2 regions of the Paenibacillus sp. FSL R5-0517 genome follow, and region 2 is predicted to be linked to the other one. Evidence: riboswitches for the same ligand, from Rfam matches in the RefSeq annotation. Region 2 holds a riboswitch; the other holds the start of a gene.
The links. A riboswitch is a leader RNA that binds a small molecule or an ion and turns the genes downstream of it on or off. The one in region 2 is predicted to bind FMN.
Positions count from the first base shown of each region.

Region 1: it holds a riboswitch for FMN, as region 2 does, so the genes downstream of both, MKX40_RS17290 (DMT family transporter) here and ribD (bifunctional diaminohydroxyphosphoribosylaminopyrimidine deaminase/5-amino-6-(5-phosphoribosylamino)uracil reductase RibD) in region 2, are expected to answer to the same signal.

Region 1 is NZ_CP150235.1:3,932,829-3,941,226, reverse strand. It holds gene MKX40_RS17300 (urea carboxylase-associated family protein) at 1-128, opposite strand, end outside; gene MKX40_RS17295 (amidase) at 183-1,679, opposite strand; gene MKX40_RS17290 (DMT family transporter) at 2,012-2,992, opposite strand; FMN riboswitch at 3,137-3,290, opposite strand; gene MKX40_RS17285 (DinB family protein) at 3,375-3,875, opposite strand; gene MKX40_RS17280 (CGNR zinc finger domain-containing protein) at 4,020-4,571, shown strand; gene MKX40_RS17275 (amidohydrolase family protein) at 4,683-6,059, shown strand; gene MKX40_RS17270 (amino acid permease) at 6,582-8,018, shown strand; gene MKX40_RS17265 (hypothetical protein) at 8,283-8,398, shown strand, end outside.
Region 2 is NZ_CP150235.1:4,475,230-4,483,627, forward strand. It holds gene MKX40_RS19855 (segregation/condensation protein A) at 1-788, opposite strand, end outside; gene scpB (SMC-Scp complex subunit ScpB) at 1-19, opposite strand, end outside; gene ribE (6,7-dimethyl-8-ribityllumazine synthase) at 893-1,360, opposite strand; gene MKX40_RS19865 (bifunctional 3,4-dihydroxy-2-butanone-4-phosphate synthase/GTP cyclohydrolase II) at 1,463-2,695, opposite strand; gene ribE (riboflavin synthase) at 2,727-3,395, opposite strand; gene ribD (bifunctional diaminohydroxyphosphoribosylaminopyrimidine deaminase/5-amino-6-(5-phosphoribosylamino)uracil reductase RibD) at 3,422-4,525, opposite strand; FMN riboswitch at 4,846-5,012, opposite strand; gene MKX40_RS19880 (hypothetical protein) at 5,203-6,507, opposite strand; gene MKX40_RS19885 (peptidylprolyl isomerase) at 6,691-7,122, opposite strand; gene lysA (diaminopimelate decarboxylase) at 7,370-8,398, opposite strand, start outside.

The DNA.
Region 1 (8,398 bases), 540 kb from region 2:
ACAAAATCAATAACTTGTTGTCCCTCAAGATCCGTTATGCGTAGTAAGGAACCTTTGCTTACTTTCAGAGCATATCCCGTTTTGGCAGGGATACGATAAGACTGTTTATGGCGCTGATTCGTATTCATCCGTCACATTCCTCCGCTACTTTTTGTTTTCAGTATGCGGAGCAGATGAAGTTTTCATGCTGGAAAAAGTGGATTACCTTTCATCCCGATCCAGAGGTCTGATTGTTCAAGCTGTGCAGCCAGATGTAATAACCAATCTTCACGTCCCTTGGTTGCCATCACTTGAACACCCATTGGCAAACCTTCAGGTGTGAGATGCAGAGGTACACTTATCGCAGGTTGGCCGGTCAGATTCGCAAGCTGGGTGAAAGGTGTATACGTAAGACTGGGCTCAAACATTTCATAGATGAGTTGTTGCTGCTGGGTCTTGTCCAATTCACTAATTCGCATCAGATTATGGATCTGTTCGTCGTGAGGTGTTAATTCTCCAATCTTAGGCGCAGAAAAAGCATTAACAGGTGTGACGTAGAAGTCATAACGCTCAAACAAGATAGACATCTGAGCTGCGGCTACATCCCATTCAGCTAAACTATGTACAAATTCTGCTGCCGACACCTTTTTGCCAGCTTCAGCCAGAACCCAGGATTCAATCTCCATATCATCGGAGGTCAGAGCACGGCCCATGGAGCGTTCCATGGAAGAGATCATCGCGGCCATCTCTCCACTGTTCATCATGTAATAGTTCTCCATTAATCTGACGCCGTTGACTGGACTCAGCTTTTCTTCAACATGATGACCTTGTTCTTCCAACCAGCGAACGAGCTTGAATACAGACTCCTTGGCTTCTGGACTGACGGGTGTACCTACGGGCGAATCGGTTGTGTATGCAATTTTCAGTTTGCGTTGATGTGGATAGCTCATATCTGCCAAGTAACTGCCTGGAAAGAGTGGCGCATGAAACGCAGCTTCAGGCTGTATGACTTGTAAAGTATCCAGCAATGCAGCACTGTCCCGAACCGAGCGAGAGAGGGCAAAATCAATCGATGCGCCTTGCCATTGACGACCAACTCCCGGTCCTACAGGTGTGCGCCCGCGGGTTGGCTTCAATCCAAACAATCCGCTAAAGGAAGCCGGGATACGAATCGAACCGCCTCCGTCACTGGCTCCAGCCAGGGGAACAATACCCGAAGCTACAGCCGCGGCGGAACCACCGCTTGATCCACCTGGCGAGTGGTTGATATTCCAGGGATTGCGACTTGGACCATGGAGGCGGGGCTCTGTAATATTTTTCAAGCCAAACTCGGGCGTATTCGTATGTCCTATGACGATAAAACCCGCATCTCGGAGTCGAGTGACAAAATTGGAATTGCGTAATGCCCGATGCTCGCTGAACAGACGGGAGCCTGAAGTCAGAAATTCACCTTCCAAGGATTGCGAGATATCTTTCAGGAGCAGGGGCACACCGGCAAAAGGTTGTTCTCCAGGGCGAACCAAACTGGCTTCCTCTCGTGCGCGATTTTCATATGTACGAATAACCGCATTGAGTTGCGGATTCACTTCTTCAAGGCGTGCAAACGCCGCTTCCAGCAATTCAACCGGGGATACTTCCCGGGATCGGATCAGTTCAGCCAAACCTAAGGCGTCGTAGGAGGTATATGAGAATGAAGACATGATGATCGTTCCTCTCTGAATATAATTCATCTGTTTATTCCATATGTCATCGTACCACCGGATTAGACAAAAGACAAAACATAGAAGAGACGTAGTGCAATGATTTGCATATTCAATATGTGGTTGAAGGGAAAAGAGGGGAGGAGTTTCGATATCAGTTGCGATATCGAAATAAAACAGGGGGTTAGTAGCTCGTCTTACTAATTGAAAAAATGATCTAGTCATATCAATGGAGTGGAAATGAAAAAGCCATTGCTCATCTAATCCGATGTACAATGGCTTTCTTTTAATATTTGATAATTATTGCTTTAGATGTGATCCTCGGATTTACCTTACTCTGTCCGCAGCTTTGGTGCGGCATCGGCAACAGTGGATGATCTTTCTTGCTGTTTGGAAATGGCAAAGAGGGCAACCCAGATCAAGATGAAACCAAGCAACTGCTCCCATGTAATCAGTGTACGGAAAGCAATCCAGTTCACCAACACACCTGCCATCGGGAAGCTAAGCTCTGCGAGTGTTGCAACAGAAGCTTTGGTTGAGGACAGACCTTTGTAATACAGCAGAAGACTTAGCAAACCTGGTAACAATGCCTGACCAAGAATATTGAGGATAACAGCAGTCTGTTCACCCGTTCCGGATGGAAACGTCCATGCCGCACCTTCGTTCCACGTCATAAAAATCAGGAGTGGGAGGGCAACGACAAAGCGAAGGGAGGTGACGGTTTCGTAACGCGCCTGTCCCAGCATCAATCGTCCCATAACGGTTGAACCTCCCCATAAGGCAGCAGCCCCAAGGGATAACAAGCTTCCAGCATGAATCCAGTTGTCCCAGTTACCTAATGGCAATGTGAAGCCGAATGTGAGCAGATACGTTCCTGCTAATGCGATGAAGAACAATCCACCGAAGCGACGTGGTAACGTCTCTTTCAATAACAGCTTAGCCAGCACGATAGCGAAGAGTGGTTGCATTTTTTGCAATAAAAGAACCGTGTTTGGATCATTATGCGTAAGTGCCATGGTGAACAACACCGTTGCGAGAGCTGAACCTCCCCATGAGATAAAGATCACGGCAATCCAGTAGCGAGCACGCAGGTTTTTCAGATCAGCCCGAAATTTCCACAGCACAGGAATGGCAATCAAACTGACGATGATATGTTCCACCAGTACAATCTGCGTGGATGTCATCGTATTTAGCAAAATAATGCGGAAGAGTGGGTCGACACCCCATAAAGCGGCGCCGAGAACTACAAGCCAGAATCCGGTATTACTTCGTTCCTTGCGGTAAACAGGTGATGCTGCTGATGTCTTTTCCATATTCAGGACTCCTTCGTCAGAACACGGAATCTTCAGTTGGCAAAATCGACAAAAGCCCTCGTTTTGGTATATACCAAATAAACGGGGGCTCATCCAAGGACATGCGTCAGGAAAGAGGCCTTCCCGTGAACGGCATGTCAATGTGTTGATCTTCTCTCATCCGGACTGTACCGTCGGCCTTGGATTCACACCAAGTCAGTCGCTAAATGTCCTTTGTTAAGAACAAATAGCGAGTCGCGGGCTGGTTCCGAAGAACATCACCGCCGGTTGGGAATTGCACCCTACCCCGAAGATCCTATTCAATTATATAGTGTGTTGAACAAGCTGTAACATTAATAAGTTCATCTTATTCCTGTAAGCGCTAGCAGTTCAAGCATTTTTTTTAGAAAACGATTTTCCAGCTTCCTTGCTGTCTGCGAAGCAGCACAATCTGTCCTGCGTGATAGGCATCATGAAGTATCCAGCGGGCAAGTTCGTGTACCCATTTCTCTTCGGAGTCCATATACGCAGCTTCAAGGTCTGACTCTTCAAGTGCAGCCAATTGATCTCGCAATTGTTGGGCTAATCGAGTTGTACTCTTCATCAGTGTATTCCATCCGGCTGTGTCCGTTGCATCTCCAGGATTGCCAAACGTGTATTCATTGGAGTCTACAGCAGGAAGGGTAGGTTCTTTACCTTGCATGCGACATAATAAGCGATGATTGTAATAATACATATGGTTAACCAACTGCCAGATGCTTAATCCTCCTGAGGGTGGAATCCAGGCTGCTTGCTCTGCTGTAAGACCTTCCAAAGACTTCGACAAAGGTACAATCCAATTGCATTGATCCCATGTATCATCCTTTTGAATCAGTAACACATCTAATGCTGTTGTTTTCGTCATTGCCGTTCCTCCTTGAGTATTATTGTGATGTATGACGTAACTAGCTAAAACTGATTAATGAGGTTACACTTAATATAACACATCAAAGACAGAGTGTAACCACCTTTATTGAATTAAGATGGTTACACTAAACGGAGGTAGACAATGGACAGACTTTGGACTGATTTTGTAAACAGCGATTATCACGATTGGCGTGGGGGAGATCGATCGGAGGACAGGCTCGGGAAGGCGAACTGGCAGCAAGAATTTCTGGATCGATGGCAACTTCAGGCTTCTGTTCCTGCTTCTCCAGAAGATGAGTTATTGATGAGAGACTTCAGGAATGAATTGATGGCTCTTGGAGCCCGCTTGTCTTCTGGAGCATCATTAACGGATGAAGAACAACAATGGCTGAATGATGTTATGGAAGCAGGGTATGTAAAAAGAACATTGACTACAATTGATCAGGGACTGAAACTCCAACTAATAGCTGTAGAAGCTCATTGGCAACAGGTTATGGCTGAGGTAGCTGCTGACTTTGCAACAACGTTGGTGGAGGGAGAAGGGGGCAGAATTCGGATCTGTGATAATTCGGATTGCCGCTGGATGTTCTATGATGATACCCGAAGCAGAACTCAGAAGTACTGTGATGATAAGATGTGCGGCAACCTGATGAAGGTCAGAAGATTTCGAGCCAAACGCAAAACCCAAAATTGAAAAATATTAACAACAGCTATATAATGTATATATACTAGCGAAATAATAGTCAGAAGCATTACGGGTTCGTATGCAGGATGTAATCGTCTTTCAAACCAAAATAGATGGGAGATGTGTCTTGTGAAGACTAGTTATCTGTTGAAAAATGGCTGCGTGTTGTCGATGGATGCACGGATTGGACAGTATAAAAGGGCGGACGTTCTAATTCAGGATTCATTAATCATGGCGATTCAACCCGACCTAGATATTCCGGATGTGGAGGTCATCGATGCTTCATCCATGATTATTATGCCTGGGCTGGTGGATACACATCGGCATATGTGGGAATCACTGGTCAAAACAGCGGGAACCAATTGGTCATTGCCTGTTTATTTGCAGAATCTCTATTATGGTGCGATGGGAAGCAAGCTCCGCCCACAGGATAGTTATATTGCTAACCTGCTCGGTTCCTTGGAAGCGCTTAATGCAGGTGTTACGACAGTGTTGGATTGGAGCATGCCGTATTCCTCAGACCATACGGATGAACTGATTCGTGGTCTTCAGGATGCGGGGATTCGGGCAGTATTTGCTCACGGAGTTCCTGGTGAGACGAACTACTGGAACCGGGATAGTCAACTGACATATTCAAACGATGTGCGAAGAGTCAAAGAACGTTATTTTTCATCACGGGATCAATTGCTTACTTATGGGCTTGCTATTCGTGGTCCGGAGTTCAGTCATTGGGATACAACGGTAAAAGAGATCGAGCTGGCCCAAGAACTGGATGCCATCTGTTCCATGCACGCCGGATTTGGCAGCTGGGGATCGGTAGATCGCTCGGTTAGTCACATGTATGAAGCGGGGTTGTTAAGTCCTCGAGTAAATATTGTTCATGGTAACACCATGGGGATGGATGAATATAAAATGTTGGCGGATAGCGGTGCTTCCCTGTCGGTCACACCTGAGGTTGAAATGATGATGGGTCATGGATACCCGGCCACCGGCTATTTTCTTGAACATGGGGGAACCCCTACACTTGGTGTAGATGTTGTCACGTCCACAGGCGGAGATATGTTCTCGCAGATGAAGTTTGCACTTCAGGCAGAACGATCCAGAGCCAACGAACAACTTCTGCAGCAGGGTGAGATGCCAGGTGAATTGAACTTGCAGTCCAGCCAAGTACTGCGATTTGCAACTTCGGCTGGTGCACAAGCATTGGGATTGGAGCAGAAGGTCGGTACGTTGACCCCAGGAAAGGAAGCAGATCTGATCATGATTCGTACTACGGATCTGAATCTGTTCCCCGTCCATGATCCAATCGGCGCTGTCGTTCAGTTCGCCAATCCTTCCAATGTGGATACGGTCTTTGTAGCAGGTAAACTCGTGAAGCGAGAGGGTAAGCTGCTCCATGTTGATTTGGACGCCATTCGTCATACCGCGATGCAGAGCCAAGAATATTTGTTATCCCAGTACCGGATGTCAGACGCGGAGAGAATTGCTTTTTCCTGATTCGCTTTTTCATAAAAGCCAAGAAATAGTTACTTCGTATTTTCATATACACCTCTAGCTGTATAAAGAGGAAAGGAAGAGCCATATCATGCGATGTGGCTCTTTTACATGCTTGCATATCGTCGAATTAGACAGGATAACGGAGGAAGGGACAGCGGAAAAAGACGAAAAAAGCTCTCATTCTCTTGGCTTCATATAACAGAGGGTTATAGATTATTTACTTAGAAAATAAGGCTCATAAAAACTGCGCATAATATAAATTATACGCAGTTTTGTTTTAAATCGATTTTCATATTCAATCCCGTGCAACAGTTCATGATAATTTTCGCGAAAAAAGAACAAAATAAGAGATCCTTAAAAATAAATTTAACCAAGCAACGCGATAACGTGTAGAATTCGATAGGTTTTTATAGGTGATCGATAAGATAGAACAAATGACTTTTTCATAGAACAGATGGGAAACCATTTAATCTCTGCTGCATCCATAGCACATTCAAGATTCATGACGAGAGGAACATGACTATGCGTGAGAACGAACATCGATCTTCATTATTTCGTAAAAAACCAATTGCTTCGGAGGGAGATAACAGCAGTGCATTAAAACGGGCGCTCGGCCCTTTGGACTTAACCACACTTGGGGTAGGTGCAATTATTGGTACCGGGATTTTTGTGCTGACCGGTGTAGCTGCCGCAACGTATGCTGGCCCGGGTCTTGTACTGTCATTCTTGCTGGCAGGTATCATATGTGCCTTCGCTGCATTGTGTTACTCGGAGTTTGCCTCAAGCATACCGGCATCGGGTAGTGCGTACACGTATAGTTATACGGCTTTTGGTGAAGTGATTGCCTGGATTCTGGGATGGGATCTGATATTGGAGTATGGATTCGCGAGTGCGGCGGTAGCCAGCGGATGGTCGGGATATTTCCAAACGTTATTGTCCGGATTTGGATTGGAGTTACCACATGCACTGACGAGTGCGTTCAGCCCGGAGAAGGGAACTTATTTTGATATCACGGCTGCGGTCATTACGTTAATTATTACCTTCCTGCTAACCCGAGGGGTGAAGGAGGCGGCTCGTGCGAACGGCATCATGGTTGCGATTAAAATTATCGTGGTGTTAATCTTTATTGGTGTGGGAGTCTTCTATGTAGAGCCAACCAACTGGCAGCCATTCTTGCCCTTTGGTATCTCAGGCGTAACTGCGGGAGCAGCAACCGTATTCTTTGCTTATATCGGATTTGATGCGGTCTCCACAGCTGCAGAAGAGGTTAAGCGGCCACAACGGGATTTGCCGATTGGAATTATTGCGTCACTGGCGATCTGTACCGTTCTCTATATCGTTGTATCATTGATTCTCACAGGGATCGTGCCGTATAACATGTTGAATGTTAGTGATCCGGTGGCGTTTGCATTTGAATTTGTTCAATTAAAGGGATTATCCTGGATTGTATCTCTTGGAGCGATTGCGGGCATTACGACGGTATTGCTGGTCATGATGTATGGCCAGACACGACTGCTCTATTCCATGTCTCGTGATGGACTGCTGTCTCCCGTTTTCTCCAAAGTTAGTGGTAAGAGTCAGACACCAGCCGTAGGGACTTGGGTTGCGGGCATTATCGTGGCTCTGTTCTCCGGGTTCATCTCGCTGGGACACTTGGCAGAACTTACGAACATCGGAACGTTGTTTGCTTTTGCAGTCGTAAGTCTGGGTATTATCGTGTTGCGTAAAAATAACCCGAATCTCAAACGAGGCTTCCGCGTTCCACTTGTGCCGCTGATTCCGATTCTGAGTGCCTTGGGTTGTGTATATTTGATGACACGCCTTGCGGCTCTGACATGGATTACGTTTTTTGCGTGGTTGATCATCGGGTTGATTATCTACTTTGCGTATGGACGCCATTATAGTCATCTGAATCCGGCACGCCGAATCTCCAGTGCTATGAGAGCGAAGGATAAGTAAAGTAGACAAGCAGAGAACAGATTAAATCGAGAAATATCTTCTAGTTTCCTCATTTTGTATCGCTTAGGCGAAACGGGATGGGGATTTTTTATATAGAAGGAAAAAGAGAGATAACAGCCGGAGAAGGTTGGTATTTCCTTCATATATGGGTAAGTATTAAGGGGCATGATTAACATAATTAGGGAGCCGGGGTTGCGGCTAAGCCAAATATGAAATATATTTGGGGATGTGACATGCCATCAGACAGAAGAGAGGGGATGTATCATGAACACACCATTACATACGAATTCAGAGCATCAAAATGCAGCGTTTGGATTTGCCTTGGCTGACTCAACCGTACTGGCGGAGGCTCAGTTGCTTGTTTCAGATTCAGAGGCTTC
Region 2 (8,398 bases):
TCAATTTCGGAAAATCCATGATTCTTTGTTTCCCCTCTCCACTCCATAACGATATCCTCAAACAACCGTTCCTGATAACAGACAATCTGCTTCATCTTCATCAGTTCCAGCACCGCCAGAAAAGTGACAACAATCTCATGGCGATAGATATGCTCATCCATCAATTTGGAGAATAACAGTCTGCCTCCCGGCCCCATACTTTCCAAAGCGCCGATGACATCCCGTATCCGGTCCTTAACCGAAATCTCATCCCGTTTGATACGGGTTACGGTTGTACGCTTCTCAGCCTTGCGTAGCGCCTTCTGAAATGCTGCAATCAGGTCAGAGGTATGTAATCCCTCAACCGGGTTCGAAGGAGCTTCTACAGGCATATAAGGGCGCAGATCCTCGGGCTCTTTGGAAAATATAAGGCTGCGTTCCCACTCACGTTCATGAAGATGTCGCGCAATTCCCTTGTACTTGCGATATTCTATCAGACGTGCAATGAGCTCTGCACGTGGATCATAATCTTCTTCTTCCATAAAATCATAATCCTCGAAGTCTTCAATTACCGGTGGTTTGGGCAGTAGAAGTTTGCTCTTGATCGACAGCAGTGTAGCAGCCATGACCAGAAATTCACTTGTAATATCCAGTTCCAGTTCCTGCATCGAATGCAGATACGCCATGTATTGATCGGTAATATCGCTGATGGGAATATCCTGGATATGAATTTCAGCCTTGTCAATCAGGTGAAGCAGCAGATCCAAAGGCCCTTCAAAAGTCTCCAGTTTGTATGTAACTACCGTCACTAGACGAATCCTCCCGCCAGAAAAATACAAAACCCTGCCAAGCCGTCCGAATTCGGTCTCCCGTCTTCGTCTGCGCATAGCAGGGCACTACTATTAAATAAGCACTATTTTAGCTGTTTCGTCAAGTTTGCCATCTCAATTGCCGCCGTAGCTGCATCCCAACCTTTGTTACCCGCCTTGGTTCCGGCACGTTCAATCGCTTGTTCAATATTTTCTGTCGTAACCAATCCGAAGATCGTAGGCACGCCAGTTTTCAGGTTAATTGCTGCTACCCCTTTAGCCATCTCGTTGCACACATAATCGTAATGTGTAGTTGATCCACGGATAACGGTTCCCAGGGTAATCACTGCATCATACTTGCCGCTCTCTGCCATTTTCTGCGCAATCAAAGGGATTTCGAACGCTCCTGGAACCCAGGCTACATCCACTTCATCATCCTGCACACCGTGACGTTTGAATGCATCGAGCGCTGCGCTAAGCAATTTACTGGTGATAAATTCGTTGAAACGTCCAACGACAACTCCATATCTGGATCCTTCTGATACTAAATGTCCTTCGAAAAATTGTGGCATTCAAGTCATCTCCCTAACGGTATAATGTAATGTAAGTAACGGAAATTCCTAAGTAATCAATTCCATAAATTACATGGTGAACGTTGATCATCTAAAACGCATTTACTGTTCGTTCTGCTCGATATCATCAAACTTGAGAAGATGCCCCAGCTTGGCTTGCTTCGTATGAAGATACACCGTATTGTCCTCGTTCTCTTTCATTTGGATCGCAACACGCTCTACGACTTCAAGTCCATATCCTTCAAGACCTTTAATTTTACGAGGATTATTGGTTAGCAGTCTGATCTGACGAACCCCAAGGTCTTTCAGAATTTGGGCGCCAATTCCATAATCACGCAAGTCGGCAGCAAATCCCAGCTTCAGGTTTGCATCCACCGTATCCAGACCTTCCTCTTGCAGCTTGTAGGCTTTGAGTTTGTTGATGAGTCCAATGCCTCGACCTTCCTGTCTCATGTAAAGCAGTACGCCGTTGCCTTCTTCATTGATCTGTTTGAGTGCCGCATCAAACTGAGGACCACAGTCACAACGATGGGAATGGAATACATCGCCTGTCAGACATTCAGAGTGTACCCGCACAAGTACAGGTTTGGAACCATCAATCTCACCTTTAACCAGAGCCACATGTTCCTTGTTGTCTACAGCATTTGTATAGGCCACTGCTTGAAACTCGCCAAAGTCTGTTGGCATACGTACAGCCACTTCACGTTGAACCAGCTGTTCTTTTTCATTACGGTAACGAATCATGTCCTGAATACTGATCAGCTTCAGATCATGTTTGCGGGCAATCTCCTGCAGATCCGGAAGTCTGGCCATTGTGCCATCTTCCTTAATCACTTCACAGATAACGCCTGCGGGATACGAACCACACATAATGGCCAAATCTACTGCCGCTTCTGTGTGGCCCGCACGACGAAGTACACCGCCGTCTTTTGCAATCAGCGGGAACATGTGACCAGGCTTACGGAAGTCTCCGGCTTTCGCCTCAGGATCGATCAGACCTTTCACAGTAATAGAGCGTTCATGTGCCGAGATACCGGTTGTGGTATCTTTGTGGTCCACAGAGACCGTGAAAGCAGTTCCGTGGAAATCCGTATTTTGTTGAACCATTGGTTTCAAGTTAAGTTCATCCGCACGTTGTTGTGTAATCGGAACACAGACCAGACCTCTACCTTCAGTAATCATGAAATTAATGACTTCAGGTGTCGCCTTTTCAGCCAAAGCGATAAAATCGCCTTCATTCTCCCGATCTTCATCATCCACAACAATGACGGGTTTGCCACGCATGAGATCATATATGGCTGCTTCTATCGTGTCCAAAATGGATTGTTCTGACATTGTCCCACCTCCAGTTTATTTCTTTCTCTATTTATGCAAATCCGTGATTGGCGAGAAAATCTTCACTGATACTGCGCGGCTTGCCAGCACCCGTCTCTCGATGTCCTCTCCCATACTGGAGCAGATGATCCACATATTTGCCCAAAATATCGCATTCGATATTAATGGTATCCCCTGTCTTTTTCACATTTAGTACAGTTTCACCAATGGTATGCGGGATAATGGAAACCGTGAATGCGGTATCCGATGTATGGACAACGGTCAAGCTAATGCCATCCAGTGTAACCGATCCTTTGGGGATCAGGTATTTGAACAACTGGTGATCATCCGGCTTGATCTCAAACACAATCGCATTCTGATCACGTGTTATACTGCCAATCACTCCAGTACCATCGACATGGCCCTGAACGATATGTCCGCCAAAACGGCCACCGGATTGCATGGCCCGCTCCAGATTAACTTTACTGCCGGATTGCAGCTGACTGAGATTGGTATGGCGATACGTTTCAGGCATGACATCGGCGGTAAAGCCGCCACCTTCCAACGTTGTCGCAGTTAAACATACTCCGTTCACTGCTACACTATCACCTATCTTCAGATCGTCCATGATGGCGGAAGCTCCGATATTCAGGACCATCGCTTCGCCTTTCCGACCAATACGCCGGATCTGACCAACTTCTTCCACCAAACCGGTAAACATGCTGCCGCCTCCCTTGTTTAATTTATTTATTCAGGCCACACCGGAATACCGCCAATGCTGATATTATCTCCAACTTGTTCGATCTCCAACTGATTCAATTGAATTGCCTGATTCATACGTTCCACACCCTCGAAGCGGAAACTGCCAGGTGTATCATAACCGCCTACAATCTTAGGAGCGATAAACATGAGCAGTCGATCGACCAAACGTGCCTCCAGCATCGCTCCATTCAGAGTGCCTCCGCCTTCAAGCAAAATCGAACCAATCTCACGCTCACCCAACTTGCTAAGTCCGTTTAACAGATCCACACGTGGTCCAGGACCACAGCGGATAATTTCAACACCGTAGGCTTCCAAACGTTCAGCAGCTTCAGGACTGGCTTCGTCTGTTGTCAATACCCATGTCGGAGCAAGACCATCCTTAACCATTTTGGAACCTACTGGAAGACGCAACTTGGAATCCACCACGATTCGTACCGGGCTGATGCCTTCCACTTGCAAGCGGGTTGTAAGCTCCGGATTATCTGCGATCACCGTGTCGACACCAACCATAATGCCTTGGTGACGATGACGAAGGGCATGCACAATCTCACGAGCGGACTCGTTGGAGATCCACTTACTGTCTCCGCTGCGAGTGGCAATTTTCCCATCCAAAGTCGTAGCCGTTTTCAGTGTCACGAAAGGAAGGCCTGTTGTAATAAATTTAATGAATTTTTCATTCATGCGTCTTCCACGCTCACGCAGTACGCCAACTTCAACTTCAATGCCTTGTTGACGAAGCATGCTTATGCCTCTGCCGGATACTTGCGGATTTGGATCTTCACAACATACCACAACACGTTTTACCTTTTCATGAATCAGGCGTTCACTGCAAGGTGGCGTCTTGCCATAATGACTGCAGGGCTCAAGTGTAACGTATACCGTACTGCCTTCTGCATCGCTGCCCGCCATGTTCAGTGCATGTACCTCCGCATGACCGGTTCCACGTTTCAGATGGCTCCCAAGGCCTACAATACGCCCCTCTTTCACAACCACACATCCAACAACCGGATTAATTCCCGTCTGTCCCTGTGCTCGTTCCGCCATATCTAGTGCCAGTGCCATATAAAATTCATCATTGATCATTTCCAAATCCGTTCACCCCGCGGTTTAAAGTCTTGTTTATTAAAAAATCCCCGTCGAACAACCGTTCGATGGGGATGATGAGAGACAAATGTCAACAACAGGAGTGAAATGGATACAGCACGCCAACACTTTGCCCAAAACTTCATTTCGGGCAAGTGAAAATAGACACATACCTTAATGAACATCAATTACAGGTAAAGAGCTTTATCGTGTGGCATATGTATGGAACTGTCCGGCCTAACCGGATCTTCCCTGCACAGTGCAAGACAAACACATCGTGACTGTACAGCCAAACTCCTGCTGAATGCAAACCTGTTAGGTCTGCACCTCTCCTTCTCCCATCCAGACTATACTGTCGGTTCTGGAATTACACCAGATCAGCCATCTGCCACAGGCAGACAGGTCACGGACTTTGCATCAAGTGCTGGACATGTGTCCTTACACTCTCTGCATCACCGCCGGTAGGGAATTGCACCCTGCCCTGAAGGATTGCTTTCGTTATTAATTGGATGTTAGCACTTTAATGCCAAAAAATCAATTGTTTTTTGTTCCTTTTTGTCACATACTAACTTTTAATAAGCTAAGATACAGCAAAAAAAACCGCATCTCACTAAGAGACACGATTTTTTAGTTTTTAGATTTTAGATTTTAGTTTACATCCTTCTCAGTTCCATCACAGCATTCTACATATCAGGAAAACACCAACGCACCATATGCTTCAAATCTTTGGCATTGTGAAAGGGCAAGCGGTCAGGTTCTGGCAGCGGCGAACTGGGAAGCGGAATACCTCTCGCAACTCTTCTGACCCAACTTGTGGAATCGATCGCGATAGCCGAGCATTGCCAGCGTCCAGTCGTCCTCGGTCGAAACGTTCTCTGCAAATCGGTTTTTCCCGGCATGTCAGGAAAGACACCATCGAGATATTCAACGATAACGCGTTTGTCTCTGACTTCATGACAGTATACCGTCACCCATACACCTTCCCTGACCCGAACAGCATACACATCTCCAGCTTCTGCCTCCCCTGTGCCTGCATCAGGAGATTTCTTTGGCACTTTCCCTCGAACACTTCTCATCTTCTCCAATGCTCCCAGGATCGTTTCCTTTACAGATGGACTCTCTTCAGGCTTATCCGCAAGAGATATATTACTCAGATCAAAATCATGGAATATCTTGTTCAGGTTGTTCTCATTAATTCCGACAGATGAGTCCCACCACGCCAGAGGCGCCTGTACCTCAACCCGCACATTGGGGCGCGCGTCACGCTGTATGTAAGTCGTGTATTCTGTGATCATTCCGGGATGTTCCGGCGTATCCAGTATGCCAATCAGAGCTAATGTCTCAAGCAAGTCCCGATAGGCATATTCCTTTTGTGTAGGCAAAAGACGTTCCTTCTTGAGTGCTATTGCTGCTTTGCTGTAGCGTGTTTTTGGAGGTAATTGGCGCAGCACCGTTAACACCGCACGGAGTGTCCAGTGGTCGTAATCATTAGGTATTGGAAGCTCCTGCGCGGAAGCTAGCTCTCGAAGTGCCAGTACATGTCCAAAGGGATCACCATCCAAAGGTGTTCCATTGGTCATGCGCCAATACCATTGCAACGTCGAGTCGGTTGCTTGATCTACGCTTAATCCGCAGATCTGACAAGTACTCGAAGATGGATGTGGCGTGTGTTCATGGCTTGGCATACCGCTTGCAATAAGCTTGCCCGTAATCAGCGAGCGCCAGATCATGGGTGCTGACCACATCGATGCAACAAAGGCCTGTGCTGCTTCATTTATCGTCCATTGATTTGCAAGTTGTTTCAGCTCAGTGATCGTTTCATCATGCCCCGGACGTACAAACCGGTTCGGTTCATGCCCCGCTGTCTCAAGCGCTTCTAAATCCGGTGTGGATATACTCTGAGAAACATCATGTCGGGATGCCTGTAGTTTTTCGTCCCATCGTGTGGGTCCGCTATAGACTTGTTTTAACAAACGTAATTGATCCACTGTATTCAAAGGTTCTTCATCCTCCCTTGTCGCTTCGTCTAACGACAGAATAACCCCATGCCAGAACTTTCGCCAGATCCATTATGCTCATTTTGCACTATTTCATGATGAAAATAAAAAAAGTGCTTCTATAAAAAGAAGCACTCCGAGTTTAAATCAAGTAAGTCAACGTTACAAAGCTTATTAAGCTTCTACAACTTCAACAGTCTCCATTTTGTCTTTACCTTCCAAAGCGTCCACGAACTCCATACCTTTGGTTACTTTACCAAATACAGTATGTTGTCCATCCAAATGTGGTTGTGGTTGGTAGCAGATGTAGAACTGGCTTCCACCTGTGTTACGGCCAGCATGTGCCATAGCCAGTGTTCCACGCTCATGTTTGTTCGGGTTGATTTCACAGTTGATTGTGTAACCTGGGCCACCTGCACCAGTACCGTTAGGGCATCCGCCTTGAGCTACGAAGCCCGGGATAACGCGGTGGAATGTAAGACCATTGTAGAAACCGGAGTTAGCCAGTTTCTCAAAGTTTGCTACTGTGTTGGGAGCTTCTTGATCGAACAGATCGATCAGAACTTCTCCGCCGTTTGCCAATTTAATTTTCGCTTGTTTCGCCATATGTAAATGACTCCTTTCGTATTGACCATCGTTAATGGTGCCAAAACGCATGACCCTGGGTCAAGCATTACAGCACTTTTCTTAGTGTACACCGAAAATGACTGGATCGCAAAAAAAACGGCAACTTTTTTCACAATTTAGTCCGAATACGTAAAAAGCAGACGAAAAAGGAAGTTCCCTTTTCATCTGCTTCAACTATAGAATCTCTATATCCTGAATAATGCAGAAACGCATTATCTTTGACGAATTAGCGAGTTACTGGCTGTTTGCCAATACGCGCTGGTACCAGGTCATTCTGGATGATATCCTGATACGTCTCACGGCGTACCACGACATCTCCTTGACCGTCTTTGACAAACACAACAGCTGGGCGACGAATCCGGTTGTAGTTGCTCGCCATGGAGTAGTTATACGCACCTGTGCAAGCTACAGCGAGCAGATCACCACTTTCCACTTTTGGCAGGTCCAGATCCCAGATCAGCATATCGCCACTCTCACAACATTTACCCGCAACGGATACCGTTTCCTGAGCAGCCTCATTCGCACGATTAGCAAGCACAGCTTCGTACTTGGATTCATACAAAGCAGGACGAGGGTTATCGGTCATACCACCGTCAACAGCAACGTATTTACGCACGCCCGGAATGTCTTTGCTTGTTCCAACGGTATACAGCGTTGTTCCCGCTTCACCCACGATGCTACGGCCTGGTTCAACCCAGATCTCAGGTACGGCATAGCCAATTTGGGCAAAATGATTTTTAACTGCGTCTGTAATAGCCTTCACGTATTGCGCAACTTCAAGCGGTGTATCTCCGTCGATATAACGGATTCCGAATCCACCACCAAGGTTAACCACTTTGAAAGCAACGTTAAGACGTTCATATACGCTTGCTGCAAATTCAGCAACACGTTGAACAGCCATCTGGAAGCCTTCAACTTCGAAGATCTGGGAACCGATGTGGGAATGCACACCGAGCAATACCAGGTTAGACTGCTTGGAAGCCAGTTCAATCGCTTCAAATGCTGTACCATTGCCGATATCGAATCCAAATTTGGAATCCGTTTGACCAGTGGAAATATATTCATGCGTATGGGCCTCAACACCAGGCGTCACACGAAGCAAAATGTTTACTTTACGATTTTTGTCCGCAGCTACAGCCTGCAACAGATGCAATTCATTGAAGTTATCAACAACAAAGCATCCAATCTCTGCATCAAGAGCCATTTCGATTTCTTCCAGCGTTTTGTTGTTACCATGGAAATGAATGCGCTCAGC